Microterricola viridarii: one gene and its partner. The main gene of each other region encodes a partner of the protein of the gene in region 2 in a complex. Links are inferred from orthologs where the notes say so. Each region holds a gene or a part of one and is shown on either strand. Other genes may lie near its edges.

Region 1 (7,168 bases), 2.2 Mb from region 2 along the record:
TGGCAGCGCTGCGCGCCGGTCTCATTCATCCCGTGGTTGAACTGCCCGACGCGCGGCCCGTCCCAGAAGACGCCGACCGACAAGGGCCCCGCCGCCGCGAACTCCTCCGCCTGGGCATCGCTGAGGAAGTCGGTGCAGTCGGCGGGCAGCGGCAGTACCGTTGTCGGCACCGTCCAGCGCGGCGGAGCCTCGGGTTCGGCGGAGAGCGTCTGGACGAGCGCGTCCGTCAGCGGAGTGATGAGCTCGACCAGTTCGTCGTCATTCGACGTGTCAGCGGCCCCGACCCCGGTGATGGTGAGGTCGACCCACGCCGCGCCGACAAGGGCCTGGAAGAAGCAAGACTCGATTTCGGCGACGCAGCGCGGCCCCAGCGCGTTCTCGCTGTGGGCAAACGGAACCTCCTGCCCGCCGCTGTACGTCTCCGCATAGGCCAGCCACGGGGCCTCACCCTCCGGCACGACGGTCAGGTGCACACCGCGATAGCCCTTCACGCTGGCGGACTCCCACGGCTGCAAGGTCTGGTCATTCGCCCAGACGCAGTTGACGGAGCCCAGCTGCAGCAGCGAGACGGCAACGGGACCGTTGGAACTGTGATCGAATCCGATCGGCCGCAGCGAGAGCTCCTCGGCGAACACCGGTACGAGGAGCGCGGGCGGCACCAGCTCGTCGCAACCGGCCGCCAATCGGGCGCTCGGGGCCGCCTCGATCGGGGCCGCGGAGGGGGATTCGCTCGGCTGTGGCCGTTCGCTCGGCGGCGCGGTGGACCCGGGCGCCGGTTGTCCGGCGCAGGCCGACAGGAACAGTGCAATCCCGAGCGCGGCAGCCGACATCGACCAGCGCCCCACGCGCGTGTACGCGCCATTCTGTGATCCGGCTGAATGCCTCATGCGCGAACTGTATCGTTCGCGCGCGATCGCCGCCAGTGCGTGCCCGAAACCGGCCGGAACGCAGAAACCGGGCGCCTCCCGAAGGAGACGCCCGGCTCAGTTACTGCGAGGTTGTTGCGCGGGGACTTAGAAGTCCATGCCGCCCGACGGGTCACCCATCGGGGCCGGGTTCTTCTCCGGCTTGTCGGCAACGACGGCCTCGGTGGTGAGGAACAGACCAGCGATCGACGATGCGTTCAGCAGCGCGGAGCGGGTGACCTTCACCGGGTCGTTGATGCCGGCAGCGAGCATGTCAACGTACTCACCGGTTGCGGCGTTGAGGCCGTGACCGACGGGCAGGTTGCGCACCTTGTCCGCGACAACGCCCGGCTCGAGGCCGGCGTTGAGGGCGATCTGCTTGAGCGGGGCGTCGATTGCAACGCGCACGATCTGGGCACCGGTTGCCTCGTCACCCGTGAGGGCGGCGATGGCAGCGCCTTCGAAGGCGGTCTTGCCGGCCTGGATCAGGGCGACGCCACCACCGGCGACGATGCCCTCTTCGACGGCAGCCTTCGCGTTGCGAACGGCGTCCTCGATGCGGTGCTTGCGCTCCTTGAGCTCAACCTCCGTTGCGGCACCGGCCTTGATGACTGCAACGCCACCGGCCAGCTTGGCCAGGCGCTCCTGCAGCTTCTCGCGGTCGTAGTCGCTGTCGGTGTTCTCGATCTCGGCGCGGATCTGCGCGACGCGGCCAGCGATGGCCTCGACGTCGCCGGCACCCTCGACGATGGTCGTCTCGTCCTTGGTGATGACAACCTTGCGGGCCTTGCCCAGCAGGTCGAGGGTGGCGTTCTCGAGCTTGAGACCGACCTCCTCGGAGATGACCTGGCCACCGGTGAGGATAGCGATGTCCTGCAGCTGCGCCTTGCGGCGGTCGCCGAAGCCGGGGGCCTTGACGGCAACCGACTTGAAGATGCCACGGATCTTGTTGACGACGAGCGTCGCGAGAGCTTCGCCGTCGACGTCCTCAGCAATGATGAGGAGCTGCTTGCCGGTCTGGATGACCTTGTCGACGATCGGCAGCAGGTCCTTGATGTTGCTGACCTTGCCGTTGACGATAAGGATGTAGGGGTCTTCGAAGACCGCTTCCTGACGGTCGGGGTCGGTCACGAAGTATGCCGACAGGAAGCCCTTGTCGAAGCGCATGCCCTCGGTGAGCTCGAGCTCGGTTCCGAAGGTGTTCGACTCCTCGACGGTGACAACACCCTCCTTGCCCACCTTGTCGATGGCCTCGGCGATGATGGCGCCGATCTCGGCGTCTCCGGCGGAGATGGAAGCGGTCGCGGCGATCTCTTCCTTCGTCTCGACCTCCTTGGCGTTGACGACGAGCTCGGCGATGACCGCAGCGGTCGCCTTCTCGATGCCGCGCTTGAGGCTGATGGGGTCGGCGCCGGCTGCGACGTTGCGCAGGCCTTCGCGGACCAGGGCCTGTGCGAGCACGGTGGCGGTGGTGGTTCCGTCGCCGGCGACGTCATCGGTCTTCTTGGCGACCTCCTTGACGAGCTCCGCGCCGATCTTCTCGTACGGGTCGTCGAGTTCGATCTCCTTGGCGATGGAGACGCCGTCGTTGGTGATCGTGGGGGCGCCCCACTTCTTCTCCAGAACGACGTTGCGGCCGCGCGGGCCGAGGGTCACCTTGACGGTGTCGGCCAGAATGTTGAGGCCACGCTCAAGGCCGCGACGGGCCTCTTCGTTGAAAGCAATGATCTTTGCCATGTGTGATTCTCGTCCCTTCCCGGACGTTCCCAAGACTTTGGATTTAGCACTCAGGTGTTGCGAGTGCTAAGCCAATTCTGGCACTCGGATGCCGAGAGTGCAAGCGAGCCGGGGGCACTCCCGGCGACCATTAGGGAATGATCTCCACGCCGCCGGAGCTCGGCACCAACTCGACCCAGGTATTCCCGGGCGCCAGGGTGATCGGCGTGCCCAGATCGCTGACGAGACGGATGCTTCCGGCCGGGGAATCCTTGCGCCAGACGCCGTGCACGGTGCTTCCACCGCTGGACACCCAGGCCTCCCCCGCGCCGATCATCAGGGTGCGCGGGATGTCCTCGAAGCTGTAATCGTCGATCTCGACGAGCAGCGTCACGACGTTGCTCGCCCGCAGCTGTGCGCCAGCGGCGTCCAGGTCGGGCTCGCCCTCCTGCGAGCGCAGCCAGCTGGCGCCCGCGGCGTCCCAGCCCCAGCTCGGCCACCGGGCGTCAGAGAAACGCAGCTGCACGACCGAGTTGGCGGCGCCCTCTGCAACGGATGTCGGCTCGCCATCGTCCACCGCGTACTCGAACTGCGCAGCCGGCGGCGGGAGCAGGGCGTTGCGCCGCACCAGCTCCGCGGCGTGCACGATGACGTCGTGCGGCGACTCGTGCACGTCGTCGCGGTAGAACAGGCCCGTGTCGTCGAAGTCGAACACGGCGTTGACCACGGGGGTGTTCATCATCATGTCGACGAAGACCTCCTGGCCGCCGGAATAGGCGATGATGCCGCCGAAGGGCGTGACGATGTCGGGGTCCATGGGGCGCACCGAGCGCACCGGGCCGATCTCGTCGGGCAGATCGGAGTGCCAGATGGCGACGTAGCGGGTGAGGCCGCCCTCGACGAGCTCCTCGAACACGATGTCCGTGCGCTCGAGGCCCAGCTGCGGCCGCGCACCCTCGTGGTTGTCGATCTTCGCGGCCAACGCGGGGCGCTCGTCGGCGCCCTCGGCCGCGACCGTGCCGCGCAGCGGGGCCAGCACGGGCGGCGGCGGCGTCGGCCGTGCGGTCTGGGTGGGCCTGGGCGTCGGGCCGGCCGCCGCGGGCTGTTCCTCGGCGGCGCAGCCGGCGGTGCCGAGCAGCAGGCCAACGGCCAGGGTGGCGGCAGCCCAGCGCGCTGCGGTCGGCATCCGAAAAAGCGTGGCGATACTCACCCTGCACAGACTAGGGCTGTGCAGCAGGGTGGCGGTGGACGCCGTGCCCGGTGTGTCGCCCGGCCGCGACTACTCGGCCGACTCGTCGATGGCCGGGTAGTTGGCGCCGATGACGACAACGAGCGAGGCCTCGCCGAGGTCGACGAAGTCCTGCGAGAGCGCGATGCCGGCGCCGGGAATCGACTGTGCGGCGCCGAGGGCCGCCCCCTCCAGCGACGGGTCGCTGTAGTAAACGGTCGACACGGTCACGTCTTCGGTTGCGGCGTTGGAGCGGGTGGTCACATTCCAGCCGGCGGCGGCGAGGGTGTCGCCGGCCGCGGCGGCGAGCCCGGCCCGCTCGGTGCCGTTCAGCACGGTCACGGCCAGGGCAGGGTCGACGGTGGGCTGCACGGCGGGAACCTCGGGCTCGGCGGGCGCGGGCTCCGAGCTCTGCGGGGAGGCAGCGGGGCCGGTGCCGTTCGAGAGGTTGTCGTTCAGCACGAAAAGTGCGACGACTCCGGCACCGACGAGGACGACGGTGGCCAGCGCCGCCCAGGCGAAGGAAACCCAGCCGCGGCCCCGCTTGCGCGGCACGCGGTGGGCGCCGACACGCTGCAGGTCGCTGGGGATCTCGTCGAAGCGATCGTGTTGGAACGAAGTTGCCATAGTGAGTGTGCCTGGCCTGATCTCTCTGGGTTGCTTCCGTCTGGTGTGATTCGGTCTGGTCTGGTTCGGGGCCGCGCCGGAGCGGCTGGCCGGCCTGGGTGCTGCCGGGTTCTGCCCGCGCGTGCGCTGGCCGTTACACCGTGCCCTGCCCGCCGAGGGAGCGCCGGGCCCGGGCCTCGGCCCTGGCCGTGCGCATCCGCAGCAGGCGCTTGACGAGCATCGGATCGTGGGCGAGCGCCGCAGGGCGGTCGATGATGGAGCCGAGCACTTGATAGTACCGTGCCGCCGACAGGCCGAGCTCGGAGCGGATCGCCTGCTCCTTGGCGCCGGCGTGCTTGAACCAGTGGCTCTCGAAGGCCAGGATGGCCAGCTCGCGCTCGCTCAGCGCCTCGCCGTCGGCACCCGGATCCGAGGCGGCGTCGTGCGGGGCCGAGCCATCCGACTGATCCATCGCCGTGCCCCTCTCTGCCGCGCCTCGCGCGGTCAATCCGCCTCAAGCTTTGTCGGGCCCATCATAGGCAGTCCAGATTGGAACTCACGTTGACGCGGTGGGCGGTTCGTCATCCGGAATGTCTCAGGCCCGCCGGGCGTTGCATGGGGAGCGGATGACGGAGGACACCGGATCGAGCGGCCCCGCCTGCTCAGGCACACCGCTTAAAATGTCCTCGGGGCCCCGCGGCCCCGCACGAACGAGGAGGAACGCCATGGGCTACGAAGTGAACAAGAGCGATGACGAGTGGCGGGCCGAGCTTGGCGAGGAGGAGTTCGCCGTGCTGCGCCAGGCAGCGACTGAGCGCCCCTGGACCGGCCAGCTGCTCGATGAGGAGCGCGCCGGCGTCTACACCTGCGGTGCGTGCAACGCCGAGCTGTTCCAGAGCGGCACAAAGTTCGACTCCGGCTGCGGCTGGCCGAGCTTCTACGAGTCGGTGCGCCCGGAGGCCGTCGAGCTGATCGAGGACGACACCCTGGGCATGAGCCGCACCGAGGTGCGCTGCGCCGCCTGCGGCTCCCACCTCGGTCACGTCTTCCCTGACGGCTTCGGCACCCCGACCGGCGACCGCTACTGCATGAACTCGATCGCACTCAACTTCACCGCCGCCGACACTCCCCCCTCCGCGTAGCCCGACATGTCCAAATCGCTCGACTCGCCCGTTCCGCCGCCCGTGCTCGCTGCGGCCCAGGCCCGGCGCTCCCACTCCAAGGTCACCGAGGACGCGCCGAGCACGGCCGAGCTCGAGCGGCTGCTGGGCGCGGCCGGCCGCGTGGCCGACCACAGCGCGCTGCACCCGTGGCGCGTGATCGCGCTGCGCGGCGAGGCCAGGGCGCGTCTCGGGCGGGCGCTGGCCGACGCGGCGGGGCTGCACGGCTCGGGCGCCGCGTCGCTGGCGGCCAAGCCGATGCGTGCACCGCTGCTCATCGCCGTCGTGTCGAGCCCGCAGCCCAGCCACAAGGTGGCCGAGTGGGAACAGGAGGCCGTCGCATCCGGGGTCGCCCACATGCTGAGCCTGCTGCTGCACGAGGCGGGCTGGGGCGTGATGTGGCGCACCGGGCCGCACACCCGCAGCAAGGCGGTGGCGGCCATGCACGGTCTCGCCCCGGGCGAGAAGCTGCTCGGCTGGCTCTATGTCGGCGGTATCCCAGACCGCCTGGGCAGCTCGCACGACAAGCGCGCGCCCCTGGAGCACCGGCTCAGCACGCTCGAGAGCTGAGCGGCGGCGGCGGTAATCGCGGTCAGCGGCGGCGGGCGAAGCCCCCGCTGGCGATGACCACCGCGACGAGGGCGAGCGCCGTTCCGGCGATCGTCGAGAGTGCGATGTCCTGGCCGTGCAGCACCAGGTCGATCGCCAGTGCGGCGATGAGCTGGCCGGCGATGGTGGCCAGGCCGAGCAGCAGCACGCCGGTCACCCGCACCAGGGCCGCCTGCACGGCGATGAAGATGCAGCCGAGCGCCCCGCCGATGTACAGCCACGGCTCGCTCGGGTAGCTGCTCGGCCAGCCGGCCAGCACGTTGTGCACCAGCGCGATCGCGACGAGGGCGATGCTGCCGATGAGGAAGTTGATCAGGGTCGCCGACAGCGCGCTGCCGGCGACGGCCCGCACCCGGCCGTTGACGGCCTGCTGCCACCCGACGAAGACTCCGGCGACCAGCGGCATCACGAGCATCCAGATCGGCACCTCGCCGCCCAACTGGGCCGAGACCGCCCAGCCGACGGCGACGAGGGTGAGCACCGATCCGATCAGGCGGCTGAGCGTCAGCTGTTGCCGGCCACCCGGGCCGAGCCCGATCCGGTCGAGCACGAGGCCGCTGACGGTCTGCCCGGCGACGATGGCCACCGTGAACAGGGCGACGCCGAGCACGGCGGCGGTCAGCCCCTGCGAGGCGACGAGGAGTGCGCCGCCGAGACCGCCGAGCACCATCCAGGGGCGCAGCACCCGCTCGCCCTGCTCGTTGCGGCGGAGCGCCTGCACCACCCGCGCCAGGCCGGCGCGGCCGGGGCGCCAGAAGCAGAGCACGACGAACATGATCAGGAAGCCGGAGCCGAACGAGATTGCCGCGGCCGTGAAACCGTCGTCGAGGCGGAGGCCGAGCTCGCCGTTGATGCGCGACTGCAGGGCGATCAGCGCGCCACAGGCGGTGCCGACCAGCATGGCGAGCCAAGTGGGCACGTGGCGGTGCGTCGGGGCGCCGGAG
Region 2 (7,238 bases):
GCAGCGCGCCGGATCGCTCTCCGGCGGCGAGCGCCAGATGGTGGCCATGTCGCGCGCGCTGATGATGGGCCCGCACGTGCTGCTGCTCGACGAGCCGAGCGCCGGCCTCTCCCCCGTGCGGCAGGACGAGGCCTTCCTCCGCGTCAAGGAGATCAACAAGGCGGGCGTCACCACGATCATGGTGGAGCAGAATGCCCGCCGCTGCCTGCAGATCTGCGACCGCGGCTACGTGCTGGACCAGGGCCACGACGCCTACACGGGCACCGGCCGCGAGCTGCTGAACGACCCGAAGGTGATCGGCCTCTACCTCGGCACCCTCGGCCAAGACGACGAGTAGCGCCGCACTCGGCCGACCGGGGTTTCCCCGGCCGGCCGCTCTGCGCCACGTGGTGCGCCTCTGCGCCACCTGATGTGGCGCGGAGCCCCACGAAGTGGCGCAGTCGGCGCTGAGACAGCGCCGTCATCCGTCGCGCGACGCAGAGAGGGCCCCGGCCGAAGCCGGGGCCCTCCGCTACGAGCTGAAGCGACTAGTTCAGGCGCTCAGACGGCACGTTCGTGGCGTCGTACTGGTAGATGCCGATGGTCGCCTCGGTCGGGTCACCGTTCTCGTCGAAGGTGATCGGGCCGGAGAAACCGTCGTAGTCGATCTGCTTGCCCTCCTTGAGCAGGGCGACGCCCTCCTCGAAGGTGGTGACCTTCTCGCCGTCGCCGTCGCCGCCGGACACCTGGCGCAGGTAGTCGGCGATCGACTGGCCCGAGGTGTCGTTGGCTGCATAGGCGGCCAGCGCGAAGAGCACGATGTTGTCGTACGACTCGGGCGCGTAGGTGAAGTCGGTCAGCGTCGGGTCGACGGTGAGCAGGCGGTCCGTGAAGTCACCGAGCTTGGTGAGGTCAAGGCCCGGCTTGGTGCCCTTCGATCCGGCGATGAGGCCGGGGGCGAAGTCGGCGCTGTAGTCGACGAGGTTGCCGTCGACGAGGTACAGCTTGTCACCGGGGAAACCGGAACCGACCAGCTCGGGGATGATGATCTTGCTCTGGTCGAAGGTGATCAGGGCGATCGCATCCGGGTTCTGCGCCGTCACGTCGGCGATCTGCGTCGTGAAGTTGGTGTCACCCGTGTTGAAGCTGGACTCGGCGACAACGGTTCCTCCGCCGGCCTCGAAGTTGGTCTTCGTGGTCTCGGCGAGGCCGGTGCCGTATGCGTCGTTCTGGTAGATGATGCCGAGGGTGCTGTTGCCGTCCTCTGCGATGAGGTTGCCGAGCACCTCGCCCTGCAGCACATCGGAGGGCGCCGTGCGCCAGTACAGCCCGTTGTCGGCGATGTTGGAGAGGTCGAGGCCCGTGTTGGACGGCGACATCAGCACGACACCGGCACTGGTGACCTGCTCGTAGATGTTGCGGGTCTGAGCGGATGCCGCGGCACCGGAGATCGCCGAGACGCCCTGCGAGAGCAGGTCGGTGACCGAGGTGGTCACGACGTCGACGCTGGTGTCACCCTCGTCGCGCACGATCAGCTCGAGCTGGATGCCGAGGTCGGCGGCGTTGATGTCCTCGACGGCGAGCTTCGCCGCCGCGATCTGGGGCGGGCCGAGGAACGCGAGCGAACCGCTCTGCGGGGCCAGCTGGCCGACCTTCATCGACAGGTCGCGGTCGCCCGCCTCGATGGGCAGCGCGCTGCCTGCATCGGCGGTCGCCGTTTCAGAGGGCGACGTGGTCGCCTCCGGGGAGGCTCCGCTGCTGCATCCGGTGAGAACAAGTGCGCTGACGCCGATGAGGGCGACTCCGCTCAGCATGGCCCGGACAGAGCGCGAAGCCGAGGCCTTCACTATTACACTCATGGTGCTCCTTGGCTCGATCAAACACTGGTGAGGCAGTTCGGACGACTGCCGTTGAGTCACAGTATTGTCCGCCGCACGCCGAAACAAGGTTTTTGTGGCCACAACGTTGCGTCCCGTGTCAAATCGTTACATCCTCCGGGCGCGCCGCCCACTGCCCCGGCGCAGGTTCACGCCGCGCGGCGGCCCGCTCAGACGAGTTCGGGAATGCTGCGCCGGCCGTTGCGGGTGCCGAGGGCGGCATCCACCGCAAGGATCACCAGGGCCAGCCAGACCAGGGAGAATCCGACCCAGCGCGCGGTCGACATGGCCTCGTTCAAGATCAGCACGCCGACGAGGAACTGGATGATGGGCGCGAAGTACTGGATGAAGCCGAGCACGACCAGGGGAAGGCGCCGAGATGCCGCCGCGAAGAACAGCAGCGGGATGGCGGTGATCACGCCGGTGCCGATCAGCAGCAGCGTGTGCACGGCGCTGACCGTGCCGAACGTGATGCCGGTGGTCGCCCCGACCACGAGGAGCTGGATGACGGCGACCGGCAGCAGCCAGAGCGTCTCCATGCTCAGGCCGGCGACGGCGTCGACCGTGGTGCCCACCCGCTTCTTGATGTAGCCGTAGAACCCGAACGAGAACGCGAGCGTGAGCGCGATCCAGGGAATGCTGCCCGCACTGATCGCCAGCACCAGCACGGCCACGAGGCTGATCCCGACTGCGGCCCACTGTGCCGGGCGCAGCTTCTCGCGCAGGAAGAAGACGCCGAGGAAGACGGTGACGATGGGGTTGATGAAGTAACCCAGCGAGGCCTCGACGACCTGGCCGCTCAGGGTGCCGTAGACGTAGGTCTGCCAGTTGACATAGATGAGCACGCCGGCCGCCGCCATGGTGAAGGCGATGCGCGGCCGCTTGAGCAGGGCGAGGAAGAGCCGGTAGCGGCGTGTGATCGCGAGCAGGATCGCGCAGAACACGAGCGAGAACACGATCCGCCAGGCCACCACTTCGAACGCGCCGGTCGGCGCGAGGGCGATGAAGTAGATGGGCAGGAAGCCCCAGAGCACATAGGCGGAGACCGCGTAGATCAGGCCGGCTCGGCGGGTGCCGGCATCCGTCGCCGGGGCTGTCGTCTGCTGGTCAACGGATTCAGGCACCTCGGGAGTCTACGCCTGCATACAGTGCGCAGTGGGCCGACCCGCGCCCAGATGGGAGCGCGGACGACAAAAGACCCGGACGGCTGGGCCATCCGGGTCTTTCGAGAAAACGCTGAGCTTCAGCGGGAGAGGTGCTTAGCGCACAACCACTGCGAGCACGTCGCGAGCCGACAGCACGAGGAAGTCCTCGCCGCCGAACTTCACTTCGGTTCCGCCGTACTTGGAGTAGAGCACCTTGTCGCCGACGGCGACGTCGAGCGGGACGCGGTTGCCGTTGTCATCGATGCGGCCGGGGCCCACAGCCACGACCTCGCCCTCCTGGGGCTTCTCCTTGGCGGTGTCAGGGATGACGAGGCCCGACGCAGTGACCTGCTCGGCCTCGACCTGCTTGATGACAATGCGATCCTCGAGCGGCTTGATGCTGACCGACACGGTTGACCTCTTTCTAGAAAAGACTAAGGAATTAGCACACTCACACCGAGAGTGCTAAGTCGAGTTTAGGCCCTGGCTGGCACTCGTGCAACGTGAGTGCCAGACAAGTCGGCCCGAATCGGGCGGCGTTCGCCAACAGCGTGAGGCGCCGGGTGGCGGATGCCGCGGCCAACCGCCGTGTGGCCGCCGCCGCGCGGCCTGCGCGGCCCCGGCGGTGTTAGCGTGGCCGTATGGAACGCAGTGAGCTCGTCGCCCTCCTCTCCCCCGAAGGGCTTCGGCTGCTCGACTCGTTGCCGGAGTGGGATTCGTCCACCGACGTCGTGCGCACCGTCGCCGCGCTGCGCAAGGAGGGGCACCCGCCAGAGCTCGTCGCGGCCGTGCTCAGCCAGGCGAGGCTCCGCGCCAAGGCGGCGGGCAAGTTCGGCGAGTTCGCCAACACCATGCTCTTCACCGAAGCCGGGCTGGAACAGGCGACCCGGCTGCGCGTCGCCGCCCTGCACGCTGGCCGTTTCGCCGCCGCCGGGGTGCAGCACGTGGCTGACCTCGGCTGCGGAATCGGCGGCGACGCCCTCGCGATGGCCGCCCTCGAGCTGCGGGTGACCGCCGCCGACGCCGACGAGGTGACCGCGACGTTGGCCTCCTTCAACCTGGCGCCGTTCCCCCGCGCGACCGTGCTGCACGCCCGCGCGGAGGAGATCGACCTGGACGGCCTCGCCGACGGCCCGGCCGACGGCGTCTACCTGGACCCGGCCCGGCGCAGCTCCGGGCACTCGAACACGTCGAGGCTCACCCGGCCGGAGGACTACACCCCCTCGCTCGACTTCGCCTTCGGGCTCGGCGATCGCCTGCCGACCGGCGTGAAGCTCGGCCCCGGCTTCGACCGCGAGCTGATCCCCGCCGGCGCCGAGGCACAGTGGGTCTCGGTCGACGGGGCGCTGGTGGAGATGGGGCTGTGGTTCGGCGCGCTGGCCCGGCCCGGCGTGCGGCGCAGCGCCCTCCTCCTCGGCAAGGCCGGCAGCCATGAGCTCAGCGCCGCCGCAGACAGCGCAGACGCGGAGGCCGGCGCGCTCGGCGCCTACATCTACGAGCCGGACGGTGCCGTCATCCGCGCCCGCCTGATCGGCGACCTGGCCCGCTCCCTCGACGCCCGGATGCTGAGCGAGGGCATCGCCTACCTCACGGCGGACGCCGCCCACGAGACGCCGTTCGCGACGTGCTTCCGCGTGCTGGAGCAGCTGCCGAACGACGAGAAGAAGCTCAAGGCGGCGCTCGCGGCCCGCGGAATCGGCACCCTGGAGATCAAGAAGCGCGGCATCGACATCGACCCGGCGACGCTGCGCACCCGGTTGAAGCTGACGGGCAGCGCCTCCGCGACGATCGTGCTCACCCGTGCGGCCGGCAAGCACGTGACGCTGCTGGTCGAGCGCGTCTGAGCCGCCCCCGGCGATCGCACACAAACGGCCCTCTTCCACGAGGGAAGAGGGCCGTCTCGACGGGCTCGCCGCGCGGCCCCCGACGGGGCTCGGCGCAGCGCGGCTCCTAGTAGTTGAAGTTCGTGTTCGGGTTCGACGCGACGATCCCCAAGAGCACCGCGAACACGATGAACAGGATGATTCCGATCACGAGGCCGATGTAGCCGATCACGAGGCCGGCGATCGCCATGCCGCGGCCGTTCTCGCCGGTCTTCTTGATCTGGCTGAGCGAGATGTGGCCGAAGATGATGCCGACCAGGAACGTGATGCCGGTGAAGAATCCGACGACGGATGCCACCAGCGACACGATCGCGAATGTGTTGGTCTTCGGCGCCTGGCCGGGCTGGCCGTAGTTGGCGGGGGCGCCATAGGCCGGTGCGCCGTAGGCGGGGGCCGGGGTGCCGTACGCGGGAGGCGCTGGCGGGGCCGGCGGGGTGCCGTAGGCGGGAGCGGGCGCGGCCTGCGGGGCGCCGTAGGCGGGCGCGGGCGGGGCGGGAGGCGTCACCGGAGCGGCCGGGGCCTCTGGGGCGGTGAACTCGGGGTTCACGGGCGGGGTCGGCTCGTTCGGCGGGACGGGAGGCTGATTCTGGTCTGTCATGATGGAGCCCTTCTGATCAACAGTGCGGGCCTCGTGCAGCCTCACGGTCACTGCGGAACTTGCGCGCATCGGGCAGCGGAGCCGTCGGAATCGGGGCACAACTGGCGATGCACTCGCAATCCTAGCGCCGATGGTTCCGGAACGAGTGGACTTCCCAGCGAGAGGGAGGGCGCTCAGCGCACCTGAATCTCGGTGACGGGCAGTGTGGAGTCGGCGCCGAAGCCCAGCGAGCTCGGCTCATTGCCGGCCATGATCATCTGTGCCCCGAGCGCGGCGATCATCGCACCGTTGTCGGTGCACAGGCTGAGCGGCGGGATGCGCAGCTCGATGCCGGCCGCGGCCGTCCGCTCCGCCGCGAGCTCGCGCACCCGGGCGTTGGCGACGACGCCGCCGCCGAGCAGCAAGCGGGGAACGCCGTAGTCGGCGCAGGCGGCGATCGCCTTGCCGAGCAACACGTCGACGACCGCCTCGCGGAAGCTGGCCGCGACGTCGGCCACCGGCACCTCCTCGCCGGCATCCTGGGCCTTCTCGACCCACCGCGCGACGGCCGTCTTCAGCCCGGAGAAGCTGAAGTCGTAGCGGTGCTTGGCCATGTCCTTGGGCAAGGTGAGCCCGCGCGGGAAGCGGATCGCCCTCGGGTTGCCCTCCGCGGCGAGCCGGTCGATGTGCGGACCGCCGGGGTAGGGCAGGCCGAGCACCCTGGCGACCTTGTCGAAGGCCTCCCCTGCCGCGTCGTCGATGGTCTCGCCGAGCAGCTCGACGTCCCCGGTCAGGTCGCGCACGAGCAGCAGCGAGGTGTGCCCGCCCGAGACGAGCAGCGCGATCGTCGGGTACTGCAGCGGCTCGGAGGCTCCGTCCGCGCCGGTGGCGAGCAGGTCGGCCCCGACGTGGCCGACGAGGTGGTTGACGGCGTAGATCGGCTTGTCCAGGGCGATCGCGAGGGCCTTCGCGGCTCCCACGCCGACCATCAGGGCGCCGGCCAGGCCGGGGCCGCTGGTCACGGAGACGGCGTCGATCTCGTCCAGGCGGATGCCGGCCTCGGCGAGCGCCGCGTGGATCGCCGGGCTCATCTCCTCCAGGTGGGCCCGTGCGGCCACCTCGGGCACGACGCCCCCGTAGCGGGCGTGCTCGTCCATCGAGGAGGCGATGACGTTCGCCAGGAGCGTGGTGCCGCGCACGATGCCGATGCCCGTCTCGTCGCAGCTGGTCTCGATGCCGAGCACGAGCGGGTCGGTGCGGTTCAGTGGTGTGTGCGACGGGCTGCTCACGAGTTGGTCTCCAGCGGGGTGGTGGTGTTCGGGCTCGGCTCGGCCAGGGCGGCCTGGGGCGCGGGGATGTTCAGGCGCATCACGATGGCGTCGACGTTGTCTGGCTTGTAGTAGCCGCGGCGCACGCCGAGTTCGGCGAAGCCGAGCGAGGTGTAGAGGTGGATCGCGCCGGGGTTGTCTGCGCGCACCTCGAGGAACACCTCGCGGGCGCCCCGGGCCCTGGCCTCGTCGATGAGGCGCAGCATGAGCACCCGGCCGAGGCCGCGGCCCTGCGCGGCGGTGGTGACCGCGATGGTCTGGATGTCGGCCTCCGGCGCCCCGCGCGGGGCGAGCAGGCCGGCGTAGGCCTCGATCTGCTCCGGCGCGTCGGGCGGGAAGGCCACCAGGTAGTAGCAGTGCGGGTCGGCGACGTCGCGGGCCATGGCATCCGTCGACCAGGCGTCGCTCGGGAACATCGCGTTCTCGATCGCCATGATCGCCGGCACGTC

What was found.
Region 1: the proteins of groES (region 2) and groL are in contact, whole or in part, in a cryo-EM structure (PDB 8P4O), measured with the Escherichia coli proteins. The link is inferred for Microterricola viridarii from one-to-one orthologs.

Annotation. Positions count from the first base shown.
Region 1 is NZ_LT629742.1:3,350,174-3,357,341, forward strand. The notes cover bases 329-3,201. They hold groL (chaperonin GroEL), read right to left. Parts: upstream 2,643-3,201; coding sequence 1,014-2,642; downstream 329-1,013. Other genes in these bases: BLT62_RS15355 (hypothetical protein), read right to left, coding at 329-887; BLT62_RS15365 (DUF3048 domain-containing protein), read right to left, coding at 2,773-3,201. Also shown: more of BLT62_RS15355, read right to left, coding at 1-328; more of BLT62_RS15365, read right to left, coding at 3,202-3,831; BLT62_RS15370 (LytR C-terminal domain-containing protein), read right to left, coding at 3,901-4,476; BLT62_RS15375 (DUF3263 domain-containing protein), read right to left, coding at 4,610-4,927; peptide-methionine (R)-S-oxide reductase MsrB, read left to right, coding at 5,181-5,597; BLT62_RS15385 (nitroreductase family protein), read left to right, coding at 5,604-6,185; BLT62_RS15390 (DMT family transporter), read right to left, coding at 6,208-7,168.
Region 2 is NZ_LT629742.1:1,102,361-1,109,598, reverse strand. The notes cover bases 1,765-4,707. They hold groES (co-chaperone GroES), read right to left. Parts: upstream 3,413-4,707; coding sequence 3,116-3,412; downstream 1,765-3,115. Other genes in these bases: BLT62_RS05075 (class I SAM-dependent methyltransferase), read left to right, coding at 3,643-4,707; rarD (EamA family transporter RarD), read right to left, coding at 2,027-2,980; BLT62_RS05090 (ABC transporter substrate-binding protein), read right to left, coding at 1,765-1,838. Also shown: BLT62_RS05095 (ABC transporter ATP-binding protein), read left to right, coding at 1-337; more of BLT62_RS05090, read right to left, coding at 528-1,764; more of BLT62_RS05075, read left to right, coding at 4,708-4,845; BLT62_RS18300 (DUF4190 domain-containing protein), read right to left, coding at 4,952-5,482; tRNA (adenosine(37)-N6)-threonylcarbamoyltransferase complex transferase subunit TsaD, read right to left, coding at 5,656-6,750; rimI (ribosomal protein S18-alanine N-acetyltransferase), read right to left, coding at 6,747-7,238. UniProt on the Escherichia coli protein: Together with the chaperonin GroEL, plays an essential role in assisting protein folding.